4 regions of the Streptosporangium brasiliense genome follow, and region 2 is predicted to be linked to each of the others. Evidence: predicted binding sites of a transcription regulator. Region 2 holds the regulator's gene; each other region holds the start of a gene.

Region 1 (4,206 bases), on a different contig from region 2:
TGGACGGCCCGGGACTACTACGAGTGGTCCGAGCGGCTGCTCGCCGGGCAGATCGGCTTCGTCACGCCGACCGGCTGGGAGGGCGAGACCGTCGCCAGGTTCGCGTTCCTGCATCCCGGCACGTCCATGGAGATCGTGGAGGAGATCCTCGCCACCATGGCGTGACGGCTGGGGAAGGTTCACCGCGTCCCGTCACGGAGATAGAGACCAGACGAGCATCCGACGCATTGAGCGGTGAGCCAGCGATGAGCATCGACCAGCCGGCCGTGGAGACGGCGCGTGAGCGGATCAAGGCGGAACGTCTGCGGGAGCACCGTCCACCGAGCAGCGCGAGGGGTCTGCACCACTTCGCGCTGATCTCCTCCGACGTCGAGGCGACGATCGCGTTCTATCAGGACCTCCTGGAGTTCCCCCTCACGGAGATCTTCGAAAACCGTGACCACCGGGGGTCGAGCCACTTCTTCTTCGACGTCGGCAACGGCAACCTGCTGGCCTTCTTCGACTTCCCGGGCCTGGACCTCGGCCCCTACAAGGAGGTCCTCGGCGGGCTCCACCACATCGCCATCTCGGTGGACCCGTCGACCTGGGAGCGGCTGCGGGGCAAGCTGGAGGCGGAGGGTGTGCCGCACCGGATCGAGAGCGGCGCGTCGATCTACTTCAGGGACCCCGACGGAGCCCGCCTGGAGCTGCTCGCCGACCCGCTCGGCGAGATGTACGGCTTCCGCGTCATCTGAGGCCCCGGGCGGGACTGGCCGGCGCCCCGGAGGAGGAACCGGCGGTCATGGGCGCGGCCGGGAGGGGCCACACTTGGGGGATGCGCCTGTCGGAGTTCTGGAACCGGATGAAACTACACTTCGGCGACTCTTACGCCGAGTCGTGGGCCCGTGACTACGTGATCGCCGACCTCGGCGGCCGGACGGTGAACCAGGCGCTGGCCGACGGCATCGCCGCCAAGGACGTCTGGCGGGCCGTGTGCGGGGTGTCCGACGTCCCCGCACGGCTCCGCTGAAGGGCTGCGCCGTCCGGCTGTGTCGAAGGGCTGTGTCGGAGGGGTGCGCCGTCCGGTCGTGCTGAAAGGTTGCGCCGGCCGGTCCGAGACCGCGACCGCGTTCCGAGAGTGCGACCGCGGTCCGAGACCGCGACCGGTGGAAAGGCGCCGGAGCTCTCTCGGGGCGTGCGGTCAGGAGGCGCGGTCCAGCAGCTTCCGCACCAGCTCGGCCACGTGGCCGGGGGCCTCCGCGCTCTCCTGGCCGTCTGGCGACCACAGGAAGAGCCAGCCCTCCCTGGCCGGGCTGGCGAAGACGATCGTCTGTCTCCCGCTGCCCGGATGCCACACCCAGAGCACGGGAGCGGTGGCCCCGACAATGCGTCCCACCAGCCCTCGGCCGGACAGCTCGGCGGCCAGGGCCTCAAGGCGGGCCAGGCGTTGCTGGGCGAACGCAGCGGTCACGTCGGGCACCTCGGAGTCGTTTGCCTCCAGCATCACCCCAGGTCAGCCCGGTGGCAACAGGTCCGAGTGAATGCCCGGAAATGTCGCCTCAAGGATGGGGTCGCCCTCTCCTGTGACCTGCGGCGCCCCCGGGAGCGTCCGGTGCCGTTGAGCCACGATCGAACAATCGTTCGGCTATATTGGACACGCCGCCACCCGTGGCGTGCTCTCCAGAAAATGTCGGTGGCACCCCGTAGCTTTCTGGCAACCGATTCAACCCGCGACCCTTCAGGGGGCTCCCATGGCGGCTAACGACCGCGAGAAGGCGCTCGAGACCGCGCTCGCTCAGATCGAGCGTCAGTTCGGCAAGGGCTCTGTCATGCGCCTCGGCGATGAGACCCGCGCGCCCATCGAAGTGATCCCGACCAGTTCCATCGCCCTCGACGTCGCGCTCGGCATCGGCGGATTCCCGCGTGGCCGCATCATCGAGGTCTACGGTCCGGAGTCCTCCGGTAAGACCACCGTCGCCCTGCACGCGGTGGCCAACGCCCAGCGGGCGGGCGGCATCGCGGCGTTCATCGACGCCGAGCACGCCCTCGACCCGGAGTACGCCAAGAAGCTGGGCGTCGACACCGACGCGCTGCTGGTCTCCCAGCCCGACACCGGTGAGCAGGCGCTGGAGATCGCCGACATGCTGATCCGGTCGGGCGCCGTCGACCTGCTGGTCATCGACTCGGTCGCGGCCCTGGTGCCCAAGGCCGAGATCGAGGGCGAGATGGGCGACAGCCACGTCGGCCTCCAGGCCCGGCTGATGTCCCAGGCGCTGCGCAAGGTCGCCGGAGCGCTCAACAACACGGGCACCACCGCGATCTTCATCAACCAGCTCCGCGAGAAGATCGGCGTCATGTTCGGCTCGCCCGAGACCACGACGGGTGGAAAGGCGCTGAAGTTCTACGCCTCGGTCCGGCTCGACATCCGCCGCATCGAGACGCTGAAGGACGGCACCGAGGCGGTCGGCAACCGCACCCGGGTGAAGGTCGTCAAGAACAAGATGGCCCCGCCCTTCCGGGTGGCCGACTTCGACATCCTCTACGGCGTCGGCATCTCCCGCGAGGGCGGCCTGATCGACATGGGCGTCGAGCACGGCTTCGTCCGCAAGTCCGGCGCCTGGTACACCTACGAGGGCGACCAGCTGGGGCAGGGCAAGGAGAACGCCCGCAACTTCCTGAAGAACCACCCCGACATGGCCAACGAGATCGAGAAGAAGATCAAGGAGAAGCTCGGCATCGGCCCGCGCCTCGACAGCCCGGCCACTCCGCCGCCCGCCGCTGCCGCCCCGGCCCCGGCCGCGTCCGGCCGTGGCTCCAAGGCGGCCACTCCCAAGCCGGGTGACGTCTGAGCCGGGTTGATCGATGACGACGGGACCTGACTCCGGTCCGGCCGGCGCGGCCGGGCCGCGAGACTGGGGCGCCTGGCCGGACGTGCCGGAGGCCGGCTCCTCCGGGACGGGCAGGCGGGCAGGCGGCCGGTCGCGGCGCTCCCGCCGGGGGCAGCCGGGCGCATGGGAGGCGTCCGGCCCCGACTGGGAGAACGGCCCCGCCCCATACGACGGTCCAGCCTCATACGACGGCCCCGCTCCAGAAGGCGGCCCAGCGGAAGACGCGACGGGCCGCTCCGGAGGGGAGAGCCGGGGCGGTCGTGGCTCCCGGCGTGGTGGGAAGCGCTCCCGGGGCACCTCCCGGGAGATCCTGCCGGACGGGCCGGTCGAGGGGTCTCCGGCGAGCCAGGGGCCCGCCGCGGATCCGCAGGCCGTGGCCCGGGCGATCTGTCTGCGGCTGCTGACCATGGCGCCGCGCACTCGTGCCCAGCTCGCCGAGGCGCTGCGCAAGCGTGAGGTGCCCGAGGAGGCGGCGGAGGCCGTCCTCGAGAGGTTCTCCGAGGTCGGGCTCATCGACGACGAGGCGTTCGCCGCGGCCTGGGTGAGCTCACGCCACGTCGGGCGGGGTCTCGCCCGCAGGGCCCTCGCCTCGGAGCTGCGCCACCGCGGAGTCGACGAGGACACCGTCAAGGAGGCGGTGGAGCAGCTCGACCCCGAGCAGGAGGTGGAGACGGCCCGCAGGCTCGTGGCGCGCAAGCTCGCCTCGACGCGCGGGCTGGAGCCGGCGGTCCGGACCCGCAGGCTGGCCGGCATGCTCGCCCGGAAGGGATACGGCCCCGGGCTGGCCTTCCGTGTGGTCCGTGAGGCACTTGAGAGTGAAGAGGCGGAAAATCCCGCATTTTCCGCCGAGTTGGATTACCCACCCGACTAGCGAAAGCACGCTGAGTTATTTGCCGCCGGAATTCCCCGGCGGCGGCTGCTCCGCGGGCCGGTGCCGGATCCTCGGCGCCGCCGGGGATCCGGCGATGTCACCGGGCCGGGCGGGGATGTTGGGGAAAGAAACATCGGCTTCCCATGTTTGAACGGTCCCCAACCGGGCTTTGCTTGCCCGTGACTTGTTTGACGCTTAATCTCGACGGCAGTGAGGAGTTACTCCGCGCAGTGCGGATTGTCATAACGGCGAATTTACGGACGAGCAGGCTTGGCGGATGTGGGCGGACGGCGTGTCGGCGGGAGTGACCGGCGCAGCGTCGGCCTTGGGTTGATATCTGTTCCGGTGGCGTCGGCGCCTGGGCTTTCCGTGCCGTGCGTGTGACCCTCGCGTGCTTGATATTTGCGACGCGAGGAGGGCGGGGCGCGCATGGATCCGGTTGTGATCGTCATATTGGCGGGGGCGGTC
Region 2 (4,206 bases):
TCCGGGGCTCCGTGGAGCCCACGAGTCGGACCAATCAACGCGCCGCTCTGTCCCCCGGCGCCCGGGGTGTGAATCAGTCCTGCTTGGCGGAGCGTTCCGCCCGCAACTGCTTGATCTCGGTCTCGAAATCGGCCAGGGTCTCGAAGCTCCGGTAGACCGAGGCGAACCGCAGGTAGGCCACCTCGTCCAGGTCGCGGAGGGGCCCCAGGATCGCCAGCCCCACCTCGTGGGCCGCGATCTCCGCCGCCCCCGTCGCCCGGATGCTCTCCTCCACCCGCTGGCCCAGCTGGGCCAGCGAGTCTTCGCTGACCGGGCGTCCCTGACACGCCCGCCGGACACCGGCGATCACCTTGTCCCTGAAGAACGGCTCGGTCACCCCGCTGCGCTTGCTGACCATGAGCAGCACCGTCTCCTGCGTGGTGAACCTGCGCCCGCACTCCGGGCACGTGCGCCTGCGGCGGATGGCCCCGCCGTCCTCGGTGGACCGGCTGTCGATGACCCGGGTGTCAGGATGGCGACAGAACGGACAGTGCACGCGCGTCGCCTCCTTGAGCCGGCGAGTGGCCCACCTTCTCGTGCGTTTCCGGGCGTCTGACGAGACGCTCGCGCACGCCCCCCGAATAGTCGAGGTGCGGTAATGGAAACACAATCTATGGTGAAGCACGCCGATTAAGCCACTAGATGTTGTGGTCAACGGTAGAAGTGTCGGACCATGAACGCAAGTTGAAACGGCCCTGTCGGACGAAGTCGCTGATCAGCGCATCACATCCGCACGGGCCGGGCGTGTCACCCCTCCATCGGCCCCCGCCACCCTCCGGCGACCCCCCGCTACCCCCTCGGCGGCCCCGATCACCTCCACCAGGCACCCGACCGTCTCCACACCGGCCCCGGCCACCCCGGCCGCCCCCGCACGCGCGTCCGCGGCGCCGTCCCCGGTCCGTCACCTCACACGTGGGCCGGGCCCGCCGGCCACGCCCCTCAGGGAGCGGAGCCGTCAGGCAGGTAGAGCCGGGCCCCGGGCCGGATCACCGAGTCGGACAGGCCGTTGAGGTCCATGATCTGGCGGACCGTCGGGGCGGGATCCCCGTCCCGCGTCACCGCGTCGGCGATCTCCCACAGCGTGTCGCCCCCGTGCACCACGACCCACGGCAGCCCCTCGTGACCTCTCCGCTCGAAGGCCGAGGCGGCGTCGATGCGCGCGCCGACCCAGAGCGCCCCCAAGGTGACCAGCGTGAGCGCCGCCACCACCACGATCCTCCCCCGCCGGGTGAGCCGCAGGGGCGGATCAGGATATCGGATGTTCCCCGCGGGCCCGGGACGCCGGACGGGCGCGCGCCCGGGCCCCCTCTTCGCCGTGGTCGTCTTCATGATGGCCCCCCACCCCTTCGACCTGGCCGAACACATGTCGAAGAAAGATCGGCGAATCGAACACGATGTCGATCGAACTCCCGTACGATGTTGTACACCACGCCACCGCTGATTTCGAGAACGACTCGAACAATTGTTTGAATACGATCTTCAACGGGGGTACGGTCGCTGTGTGCGACGTAAGAGATACAGACCGGGAGGCGAGGAGACCGCATGAACGGGCACGACGAGAACGGTTCGGCCGTCAGCGACCTGGCGGTGCGCAGGCGTGACTCCCTCGGCCTCACCCCCAGGCAGCGGAAGATCCTTGAGGTGATCCGCGACTCGGTGCAGCAGCGCGGCTACCCGCCCTCCATGCGGGAGATCGGCGAGGCGGTGCAGCTCACGAGCACCTCCAGCGTGTCGCACCAGTTGACGGCGTTGCAGCGCAAGGGCTACCTGCGCCGCGATCCGCACCGCCCCCGCGCGCTGGAGGTGCGCCTGCCCGGCGAGCCGGTGCTGTGGGTGGACCCCGACTCCGGCACCGACGAGGCCCCGGTCAGCCGCCCGACCGCGGCCTACGTGCCGCTCGTCGGCCGGATCGCCGCCGGTGGCCCCATCCTCGCCGAGGAGAGCATCGAGGACGTCTTCGCCCTCCCCAAGCAGCTCGTCGGCGAGGGCACGCTCTTCCTGCTCCAGGTGACCGGCGACTCGATGATCGACGCGGCCATCGCCAACGGCGACTGGGTGGTCGTCCGCCAGCAGCCCGTCGCCGACAACGGCGACGTGGTCGCCGCGATGATCGACGGCGAGGCCACGGTCAAGACCTTCAAGCGCAAGGACGGCCATGTCTGGCTCGTCCCGCACAACACCAACTACGACCCGATCCCCGGTGACGAGGCCACCGTCCTGGGCAAGGTCGTGGCGGTTCTGCGCAAGCTCTGAGACGGCACACCACGAGGAGCGGGGTCCCCGATCGGGACCCCGCTCCTCGTCATGCGCCCGAGGCCGCTCGCAAGGCCGTACGGCGAGACCTCCGTCCCAGCCGTTCCGGGCTCCCCGCCCGCTATGGGCTCCCGGGCCGGTGTGGGCTCCCGCCGTTCCGGGCTCCCTGATCGGGACGGGCTCTCCGGCCGGTATGGGCTCCCGCCGTTCCGGGCCCCCGACCGGGACGGGCTCCCGAGCCGGTGGGGCTCCCCGACCGGGACGGACTCCCCGCCCCTCCGCCGGTGATCAGATCTCCTTTGTGGGGGCCGGGCATGTTTGTGGGGGTGCCGGGCATGCGCTGATTCTGTTTTCGGCTCGGCATAAGCCACAGGCGACGAAATTTCGGCAATTGCTACCTGTAGCGACCTTTCCGGGGATCGCGAGACGTTCTACGCTCGCTCCCCACAGAGCGCGGCGGGCCCGTGCCGTCCTCGCGGGGGAGGGGTGCGGGGGATCCCAGCCGCCCGCCTCGACAGCCGAGGAGCGCCCTCATGCCTCGCCGCCTCCCCGAACCGGCAGCCGACCGCGGCCTCCTGCTCCACTCGGGCCCGTTCCACCAGGCCCTGCGCGCCTGCATCCGGGAGAACGGCCTGCCACTCGACCGCATCCGGTCCCGCCTGGCCCAGCGCGGGCTGACGGTCGCGCTGTCCACCCTGAGCGACTGGCAGCGGGGCCACCGGCGCCCCGGCGGCGAGCAGTCCATGCTGGTCGTCACGGCCCTGGAGGAGATCCTTCGCCTGCCCGGCGGCTCGCTCACCCGCCTCCTCGACCGCGGGCCGGGGCTGGACGGGCGTTCCGGGGCGCTCGGCGAGCCGCTGGACGCGCTGCCGGGCTCACGCGACCAGGACGCCGTCGTCATCACCCAGCAGCAGAAGGTGCTGATCGACGCGGCGCGGATGTGCGCGTCGGTGTGGACCCGCACCCTGGTCAGGGCCCGGCGCGACGGCATGGACCGGTATGTGGTCAGGTCGTTCGTCGATCCCGGCACCGATCTCGAAGGGTGTGAGATCCACGCTCTGGAGAACTGCAGGGTCGGCACCGTCCTGCGGCACCAGCGGCGGGCGGTGATGGTCGCCGAACTGCTCTTCGACCATGTGCTCCGGGCCGGTGACACCTGGGTCTTCGAGTGGGAGAGCGTCGACAGGCCGACGCGGCCGTGCGTCGACCACGGCCACGGTTTCCGGCAGCCGGTCGCGCATTTCCTGCTCCAGGTGCGGTTCGATCCCCTGGCCCTGCCGGCCGAATGCCATTCCTACGTCCGGTCCGGACCGGACGAGACGCCTTTCCGGACCGGTGTCCTGGTGCCCACCGCCCATCACACCGTCCACATGGCCGCCTCCGACGTGGCCGACGGGGTGCTGGGCATCGCCTAGCGCTGGCCGTAAACCTCTCCCCGAGCGGTTGGGCCCCCCGAAATTTCGCACCATTGACGGCGCGGGGGCGCGTGATTACGTTCAGCTCAAATTGACAGTAAAGTTTCCTGTTAATTAATCCCCCGGTTCCAGGTCGTAGAGGCGGTCGCCCATGAGAAATCGACTTGTCCTGAAACTCTTAGGCGTGGTGGGGGCGGTCCTCCTCCCGCTGGGAGGGGCCGTCGCGACGGCGCCCGGCGCGTCGGCCGCCGTGACCGTGCCGATCCGGGCCAACGCCGGCGGATCCGCGCTCACCGACGCGGCGGGAGACCAGTGGGTCGCCGACAAGGCCTACTCCAGCGGTGACTGGGGCTACCAGACCAGCTACGGAGGCGGCTCGACCACCGGCGCGATCGCCGGGACGACCGACGACTCCCTCTACCAGAACTACAACACCTTCAACGGCTGGGGCGGCTACCGCTTCGACGTCCCGAACGGCACCTACCAGGTGACGCTGAAG
Region 3 (4,206 bases), 1.2 Mb from region 2:
GGCAACCTGGCGGCCGTCGTGCTCGCCTGGATGATGATCAACGTCGCCTGCCTGACCATCTGGGCCGCGGGCCTGCCCGGCGGTGACACCCTGATCAAGGTCGGCGCCATCATGCAGGTGGCCATCGTGGCCGCCATCCCGCTGCGCATCCTGATGTTCAAGCGGGAGAAGCGCAAGGAGCGCAAGGAGTCGGCCAGCATCACCTGAGGGCTCCGGGCACCGGCGCGCGGGCCAGGACCGCCGTGCGCCGGTCTCCGTGCCCGCCGGCCGCGTTCCCGCCGGGGCCCGGCCTGTCCGCCCGGCGGTCGTGTTCCTCCTGGGGGCGCGGCCCGAGGCCCCTCCGTCCGCCGGTCGCGTTCCCCCAGAAGCCCGGCCCGTCCGCCCGGCGGTCGTGTTCCCTCCCGGGGCGCGGCCGGAGGCTCCGCCCGCCCACCGGTCGCGTTCCCTGGGGCGCGGCGAGGCTCCGCCCGTCCGCCCGGAGGGCGCCGGGTGGGCCGGGTGAGGGCTACCAGCCGCGCTCGCGCCACTGCGGCAGGGAGGGGCGCTCGGCGCCCAGCGTGGTGTCCCTGCCGTGACCCGGATAGACCCAGGTCTCGTCGGGCAGCCGGTCGAAGACGCGCTCCGACACGTCCGTGAAGAGCTGGGTGAAGCGCTCCGGGTCCTTGTTGGTGTTGCCGACGCCGCCGGGGAACAGCGAGTCGCCGGTGAACAGGTGACCGGGATGGTGCAGGGCGATCGAGCCCGGCGTGTGCCCGCGCAGGTGGATCACCTCCAGCGTGACCACCCCGACGGTGACCCCGTCGCCGTGGCCGACCTCCAGGTCCACCGGCACCGGCAGCGCGGCGGCGTCGAGCGGGTGGGCGACCACCGCCGCGCCCGTCGCCGCGGCGACCTGTTCCAGGGCCTGCCAGTGGTCGCCGTGCTGGTGGGTGGTGACGATCTTGCTGATCGGCCGGTCGCCGATGAGCTCCAGCAGGCGGTCCGGCTCGGCGGCGGCGTCGATGAGCACACCGTCCCCGGTCTTGTTGCACCGCAGCAGGTAGGCGTTGTTGTCGAAGGGGCCGACGGCCAGTTTGGAGATCGTCAGGGCGGGCAGTTCGCGCACGTCGGCCGGGCCGCCGACCTGCACGTCACCTGTGTACGTCACGGATACTCCTCGGGCGGGGTAGCGGGCAGATGAGGAGGCGCGGACGTGGTCGGCCACGGCGGCGGCGCGGGCGGCCGCCCGGCACCGGCGGGCCGGTTGCCGCTGGTCCCCTCGGGCATCACCCTAAGCCCCGCCCCCGGCGAGCGGCCGGTCAGCCAGCCCAGCAGGGCCCAGGCGTCGCCCTGCAGCACCGGCCCGGTCCCGAGGCCCGGCCAGACCTGGTGATGCTCCTCGCCGTCCTTGACCTCCTCGACGACGATCTCGCTGACCGTGCCGAGCTCATGCGGCCAGGAGACCATCGCGTCGTGCAACTCCCTGCGGACGAAGGCCTCCGGCCAGTCGGCGCACTCGTAGCCCGCCCCCAGGTCCACGTGGTGCATCTCGACCTCGCGCAGCCGGCGGACCAGCACGTACCAGGCCGGGTGGCTGGGCGGGTGGGCGCCGCCGACCATCGTCGCCCACCCCTCGGCGGGCACCGCGGCGGCCGCCCTGGCCAGCCGTGCCGCGCTCTCCTCCAGGTCGGCCAGCTGCTCCTTCGCCGGCCGTGCGGCTCCCGCCTCGATCCCGGCGTCGCGCGCCCCCGCATCGGGGTACTGCGGGGTCTCGACGCCGGTCCTGGCCCACGTCATCAGGTTGACGTGGCTGTCGGCGTTGCGGGCGACATGGGCGAGCACGTGCCCGCGGGTCCAGCCGGGCAGCCGGGAGGGGGCCGAGACGTCGGCGTCGGACAGTCTCGCGGCGGTGGCCAGCAGCCGGCCGGTAGAGGCGGCCAGCTCGGCCTGGAAAGCTTCTACGACATCCATCTCCTCACTCCATCACCCGGGTGGGGAGGTGGGCCAGGGCATAAAACACCGTGTCGCCGCGGTTGGAACATGTGGTCGATGCATCAAGTGACCGGTAAGGCTCACGGGAAGACCGTAGTCTGGAGAGGGCCGGGAAGTTCGGCCCCCAGGCGCCGCCCCGAAATTGTCGGGCCCCCTCGCTAGTCTTCCCGCGACCGCTCTTAACCCTCTACAACGACGTCGGGATTGCTGTGGCTGACCGCCTCATCGTGCGTGGCGCACGCGAACACAACCTCAAGGACGTCTCGCTGGACCTGCCGCGAGACTCTCTGATCGTTTTCACTGGCCTGTCCGGCTCGGGCAAGTCCAGCCTGGCCTTCGACACCATCTTCGCCGAAGGTCAGCGTCGCTATGTCGAATCACTGTCGGCCTACGCCCGCCAGTTCCTCGGGCAGATGGACAAGCCCGACGTCGACTTCATCGAGGGGCTCTCGCCCGCGGTGTCGATCGACCAGAAGTCGACGAGCCGCAACCCGCGTTCGACGGTCGGCACGATCACCGAGGTCTACGACTACCTCCGGCTGCTCTGGGCGCGCATCGGCAAGCCGCACTGCCCCCGGTGCGGCCGGACGATCGCCCGGCAGAGCCCGGAGCAGATCGTCGACCGCGTGATGGAGCTCGAGGAGGGGACCCGCTTCCAGGTCCTCGCCCCGGTGATCCGCGGACGCAAGGGCGAATACGCCGAGCTCTTCAGCCAGCTTCAGGTCAAGGGCTTCGCCCGGGCCCGTGTCGACGGCACGGTGGTCCGGCTGGACGAGCCGCCGACGCTGAAGAAGCAGGAGAAGCACGACATCGAGGTGATCGTCGACCGGCTGGCGGTGAAGGAGAGCGCGCGCAGCCGCCTCACCGGCTCCGTGGAGACCGCACTGCAGCTCTCGGGGGGCACGATCACGCTGGAGTTCGTCGACCTCCCCGAGGACGACCCCAACCGTGAGCGCTTCTACTCCGAGCACCTCTACTGCCCCTACGACGACCTGTCGTTCGAGGAGTTGGAGCCCCGCTCGTTCTCCTTCAACTCGCCCTTCGGCGCCTGCCCCGAGTGCACCGGTCTCGGGGTGCGGATGGAGGTCGACCCCGACCTGGTCGTGCCCGACCCGGACAAGACCCTGGGCGAGGGCGCGATCTCCCCGTGGGCCGGCGGGCACACCAGCGACTACTTCATCCGCCTCGTCGAGGCGCTCGGCCTCGCGATGGGCTTCAAGCTCACCACCCCGTGGGAGAAGCTGCCGAAGAAGGCGCACAACGCCCTGCTGCACGGCTACGACGAGCAGGTCCACGTCCGCTACAGCAACCGCTACGGCCGCGAGCGCTCCTACTACACCACCTTCGAGGGGGCCATCCCCTGGGTGCAGCGCCGCCACGCCGAGGCCGAGAGCGACGGCATGCGGGAGAAATACGAAGGCTACATGCGGGAGATCCCGTGCCCGGCCTGCAAGGGGGCCAGGCTCAAGCCGGTCTCGCTGGCCGTCACGGTGGAGGACCGCTCGATCGCCGAGGTCTCGGCGATGTCGATCGGCGACTGCGCGAAGTTCCTGGCCGGGCTCAGGCTGTCCGACCGGGACATGCAGATCGCCGAGCGGGTCGTCAAGGAGATCAACGCCCGGATGGGCTTCCTGCTGGACGTGGGTCTCGACTACCTGACCATGGACCGCGCCTCGGGCACCCTCGCCGGCGGCGAGGCCCAGCGCATCCGGCTGGCCACCCAGATCGGCTCGGGCCTGGTCGGGGTGCTCTACGTGCTCGACGAGCCGTCCATCGGCCTGCACCAGCGTGACAACCAGCGGCTGTTGGAGACCCTGATCCGGCTGCGGGACATGGGCAACACCCTCATCGTGGTCGAGCACGACGAGGACACCATCGCCGCCGCCGACTGGGTGGTGGACATCGGCCCCGGCGCCGGTGAGCACGGCGGCCAGGTCGTCGTCTCCGGCACGGTCGCCGACCTGCTGGCCTCCGAGGGCTCGATGACCGGCGCCTACCTGTCCGGGCGCAGGAGCATCGCCATCCCCGCCAAGCGCCGCAAGCGTGACCGCAAGCGGCAGATCACGGTGAAGGGCGCCCGCGAGCACAACCTCAAGGGCGTGGACGTGGAGTTCCCCCTCGGGGTGTTCACCGCGGTCACCGGCGTCTCGGGGTCGGGCAAGTCCACGCTGGTCAACGACATCCTCTACAACGCCCTGGCCAAGGAGCTGAACGGCGCGCGCACCGTCCCCGGCC
Region 4 (4,206 bases), on a different contig from region 2:
CCACGATCCAGAGCCAGCGTGGCGACTACAACGGCAAGGTGCTGTCCATCCGCCAGGAGGACCTGCGCTCCCTTGCCGTGATCTATGACAAGTCCCCCACCGAGCTGACCGAGGAGCTCATCAACTGGGGCGTCCTGGACCCCGAGGCGCGCCGCGCCGTCGAGTCCTTCTGACGATCCGTCCGGCTGTGGGTGCGCCGGGGCCGGCGCACCCACCCACCGGGAAATCTCGCCCTCTCGTTAGAACATCGCCCGCATCGCGCCACGGATGACCATCCCTGTGGTAGGAAAAGGCAAACATGGCATTTAACGAGATGTGGTGGACATGGCAGGGGGAGATGGTCGGCATGATCACTCTCAGCGTCGCCCGAGAAGCCGCCGCGACGCCCTCATGGCGTCACTGGGGTCGACCAAGACCCGCGCGTTCCTGAGGCTGCTGACCTCCGTCGGAGGCAGCAGGACCCAGGACACCCTGAAGCTGCTCCCCTTCATCGTCATGGCCGTGGTGGCCCTGATCGACTTCGGCTCCGGCCCGACGGCCGGTCTCCTGCCCCTGCTGGCCCTGGGGCCGGCCTTCGCCAGCGTGGCCTGCGGGCTGGCCCGGACCACGGTGGTCGGCGTGATCGCCCTGGCGCTGTGCGTCGCGCTCGGCCTCTACAACGACATCCTCTGGACCTCCCGCACCAACATCACCATGGGCGCCATCCTCGGCGTCACCATGGCCAGCGTGCTGGCCAGCGCCGGACGGCTCCGCCACGAGCGACAGCTCGCCGACGTCCGCTCGGTGGCCGAGGCGGCCCAGCGGGTGCTGCTGCGGCCGGTGCCGCGCCGGGCCGGGCCGGAGATCGGCGTGGCCGTCTCCTACACCTCGGCCACCGCCGAGGCCAGGATCGGCGGTGACCTGTACGAGGTGGTGACCACCCCGCACGGGGTGCGGATCATCGTGGGAGACGTCCAGGGCAAGGGCCTGGAGGCCGTGGAGACCGCCGCGGTGGTGCTGGGCGCCTTCCGGGAGGCCGCCCACGACGAGGCGAAGCTCCAGGGCCTGGTGGCCCGGCTGGAGAACGCCCTGACCCGGGAGCTGTCCGGCGAGCAGTTCGTCACCGCCATACTCGCCGAGATCACCGGCGGCGCCTCGATCACTGTGATCAACTGCGGCCATCCGCCGCCCATGGTGCTCGGCTCCGGCGGCGGGCACTGGTTCGCCGATCCCCCGGACGAGGCGCTCCCCCTGGGCATGGGCCCGCTGAAGGCCGGCGAGCCGGTGCCGCACCAGATCCCGTTCGAGCCGGGGGACCAGGTCCTCTTCTACACCGACGGGGTCATCGAGGCGCGCAACGGAGCGGGCCAGTTCTATCCGCTCCCGGCCAGGGCGCACCTGTTGAACGGCGCCGACCCGCAGCTCGCCCTGGACGCCCTCCGCGCCGACCTGCTGCGCCATGTGGGCCGCCCACTGGGCGACGACGCCGCCATGCTCCTGCTGCGCCACCGCGCGGCCCGCCAGGCGACCTCCTCGGCCTCCTCGGCGGCCTGATCGGCCCGATCGGCCTGCGCCGGACGGCGAGGAGGGCCGCCGGACGGCAGGCCGGAGGCGGGTACGCCAGCAGGCGGGAGCGCAGCCGGTGCGCCTCCCGCGGGAACGCCGACAGGCGGGAACGCCGGCAGGCGGGAACGCCGGCCGGACGGCGGGCCGGGGCGCTAACCGGCGAGGGGGACGCGGCCGGGGAGTGCGGGCTGGGTGGGCACGCCGAGCAGGCTCTCCACCGCGGCGACGAACCGCTCCGCCTCGGAGATCAGCTCCTCGGCGTCCCGCGCCGAGACCATGCGGGTCATCCCGGCCTCGGCGGCGGCCCGCTTGGCCGCGCTGATCTCGAAGTAGGGCGCCCAGTCGGCGAGCCGGGGCTCGGCCTCGGGCAGCAGCTCCCAGGCGCTGCGCAGCCGGCGCCTGCGGCCGTCCATGGGGCGTGGCCGGGCGGCGAGGACGGCGGCGGCCGCCCTGAGGGCCGCCAGGTGGGCGGCGACGTAACGGGTGGCGGGGGTCCGTGCGGCGGCCGCCTCTTCCAGGCAGTCACGGGCATCGGCCAGGTGCGCCCGCGCTGTGGTCGACAGCCGGGGCCCGCCGGGATCGCTGGGCCGAGGGGTCATGTGCTTCAGCCTCCTAGGTCGCAAGCGGCTCCCGGCGTCTTCACCGGTGGTGTCAACACTCGCAGACCCCACCGACAAATTCCCCGGGCGGCCGGACGAGGAGCTTCCCCTCTCCCCGTCCGTCCCGACCGGGCCCGGCCGTCCGCGACGACGGCGTGGGCATGGTCGACCACCCTGGACGTGATCCGCGAGTTTCACGTCATTGCATCGAACATAAATTCGATCACTCATAGTGTCAAGTAAAGCGACGAACAAAGGTTCGATCCCTGCGGGGACGGCAAAGCCCCGGGAGATCAGGATCTCCCGGGGCTTCGACCTGCGGCTATCGGACGAACTTGCCGCGCACGTGCACCGGCACGTTCTTGCCCAGCAGGCTGGGGAGCATCCCCGCCACGTTCATCGGGAGCCGGACGCAGCCGTGCGAGGCCGGGGCCAGCGGCACCGACAGCGCGCCGTGGAAGGCGATGCCGCCGTTGAAGAAGATCGGGTTGTAGAGCTGGCCGAGGTAGGACTTGTGCCAGCCGCTCCTGCGCCAGGTCGTCTTGTAGTCACCCGTCGGCGTGCGGGCGTCGCCGCAGAAGCGCTGGACCTTGCCGTTCCAGTTCGCCGTCTCGCAGTAGGGGATCCCGCTGCCGGAGGAGGTGTGGCTGATCAGCTTCACCTGCCCGTTGACGTAGAGGACCATGACCTGCTTGGCGAGGTTCATCTCGACCCGGGTCGGCTTGCCGCCGGGCACCAGCACCTTCGGCGCCTTGGGCGCCTCCAGGGCGTTCCAGGTCCTGCTCGCCACGGTGCTGGTCGGCGAGATGCCGTTGACCTTCTGGAAGGCCCAGACCGCGGCCTGGGTGGCCCCGCCGTACCGGCCGTCGATCTTGCCGGGCGCGTAGCCGAGCTCCTTCAACCGGCCCTGGAGCACCTTGACCTCGTTGCCCTTGGCGCCGATCTTGAGCGTCTTGCCGGGCGCGACGAACTCGGGCGCCGCGGCCTGCGCGCCGGCCTGCGCCACGACGGCCGGGGCCGCCGGGGTCACGGGCTGGGCGTTCGCGACGCCGACCGAGCCGAGCGAGGCGACGAGCACGGCCCCCGCCGTCATAAGCGCAGCCACTCCGAGCTGCCGTTCAACCCCCACCTGAAATCATCCCCTCATCTCACCGGTGCCTGAACCAAGGGACCATAACGTATGAACCGCCTGTCTCAGCCAGAGGTGATGAAGCGGCAATCAATGGTCAATCTGTTTAGAGTGGCCGCGTGCCAGAAAAGTTGCATCCCAACATCGAGAAGGTCGCCGCGGTCCTGGAGGAGCACGGCGTCACCGGCGAGATCGTCGTGTTCGCCGAGGCCACCCCGACCGCCGTGACCGCCGCCGCGCAGCTCGGCTGCGAGGTCGGCGCCATCGCCAACAGCCTGGTCTTCGACGCCGACGGAGACCCGCTGCTGGTGCTCACCAGCGGCGCCCACCGGGTGGACACCGACTTGATCGCCGAGACGGTCGGCGCGGCGAAGGTGCGGCGGGCCGCCCCGGACTTCGTGCGCGCCGCCACCGGCCAGGTCATCGGCGGCGTCGCCCCGATCGGCCACCCCGCACCGCTCAGGACGCTGGTCGACGTCTGGCTCGACCGGCACGAGACCGTCTGGGCCGCCGCCGGTCACCCGCACACGGTCTTCCCCATCACCTTCGCCGAGCTGGTCCGCATCACCGGCGGCACCCCGGTGGAGGTGGAACGATGACCGCCGCCCGGGGTCCCGCGGCCGGTCCTCCGGCAAAAAGCGCTCTAGTAATTTTATGAAAAATACTAAACACCGCTTACACCCCTTTCGACATCCCCGGCGACGTCTGCCCTGCTAGGGTGCGTGGCGTGATCGGACTGCGACGGGTCGGCCCCGATGAGTTCACCACCCGGCTGGACGCGGTCCTGGAGATCTACACCGCGGCGATGAACCCGCCGGTCGACCAGCTCCCCGGCCGCAGGACGATCATGGGGAACCACGCCCTCCATCCGGGATTCGCCTGCCTGTTCGCCGAGCGCTCCGACGGGACTCCGGTGGGTCTGGCCTACGGCTT

What was found. Region 2 encodes LexA, which represses DNA repair genes until DNA is damaged. Its sites were predicted from a motif close to TCGAACANNTGTTCGA; they were not measured.
Region 1: recA (recombinase RecA) is a predicted target of LexA. The motif match lies at 1,609-1,624, and genes of this name have one in related genera.
Region 3: uvrA (excinuclease ABC subunit UvrA) is a predicted target of LexA. The motif match lies at 2,014-2,029, and genes of this name have one in related genera.
Region 4: J2S55_RS05145 (SAV_6107 family HEPN domain-containing protein) is a predicted target of LexA. The motif match lies at 2,392-2,407, and genes of this name have one in related genera.

The regions. Positions count from the first base shown of each region.
Region 1 covers NZ_JAUSRB010000001.1:626,526-630,731, forward strand. The annotation lists gene J2S55_RS02755 (pyridoxal phosphate-dependent decarboxylase family protein) at 1-165, shown strand, start outside; gene J2S55_RS02760 (VOC family protein) at 246-734, shown strand; gene J2S55_RS02765 (DUF3046 domain-containing protein) at 815-1,009, shown strand; gene J2S55_RS02770 (hypothetical protein) at 1,181-1,483, opposite strand; gene recA (recombinase RecA) at 1,731-2,828, shown strand; gene recX (recombination regulator RecX) at 2,842-3,738, shown strand; gene rny (ribonuclease Y) at 4,168-4,206, shown strand, end outside.
Region 2 covers NZ_JAUSRB010000002.1:4,124,700-4,128,905, reverse strand. The annotation lists gene nrdR (transcriptional regulator NrdR) at 74-535, opposite strand; gene J2S55_RS27640 (LysM peptidoglycan-binding domain-containing protein) at 979-1,245, opposite strand; gene J2S55_RS27635 (hypothetical protein) at 1,286-1,522, opposite strand; gene lexA (transcriptional repressor LexA) at 1,582-2,292, shown strand; gene J2S55_RS27625 (hypothetical protein) at 2,826-3,707, shown strand; gene J2S55_RS27620 (glycosyl hydrolase family 18 protein) at 3,859-4,206, shown strand, end outside.
Region 3 covers NZ_JAUSRB010000002.1:5,293,562-5,297,767, forward strand. The annotation lists gene pssA (CDP-diacylglycerol--serine O-phosphatidyltransferase) at 1-207, shown strand, start outside; gene J2S55_RS32765 (MBL fold metallo-hydrolase) at 506-1,147, opposite strand; gene J2S55_RS32770 (maleylpyruvate isomerase family mycothiol-dependent enzyme) at 1,144-1,950, opposite strand; gene uvrA (excinuclease ABC subunit UvrA) at 2,181-4,206, shown strand, end outside.
Region 4 covers NZ_JAUSRB010000001.1:1,153,574-1,157,779, reverse strand. The annotation lists gene bldD (transcriptional regulator BldD) at 1-173, shown strand, start outside; gene J2S55_RS05150 (PP2C family protein-serine/threonine phosphatase) at 391-1,533, shown strand; gene J2S55_RS05145 (SAV_6107 family HEPN domain-containing protein) at 1,698-2,144, opposite strand; gene J2S55_RS05140 (L,D-transpeptidase family protein) at 2,467-3,273, opposite strand; gene J2S55_RS05135 (YbaK/EbsC family protein) at 3,393-3,872, shown strand; gene J2S55_RS05130 (GNAT family N-acetyltransferase) at 4,001-4,206, shown strand, end outside.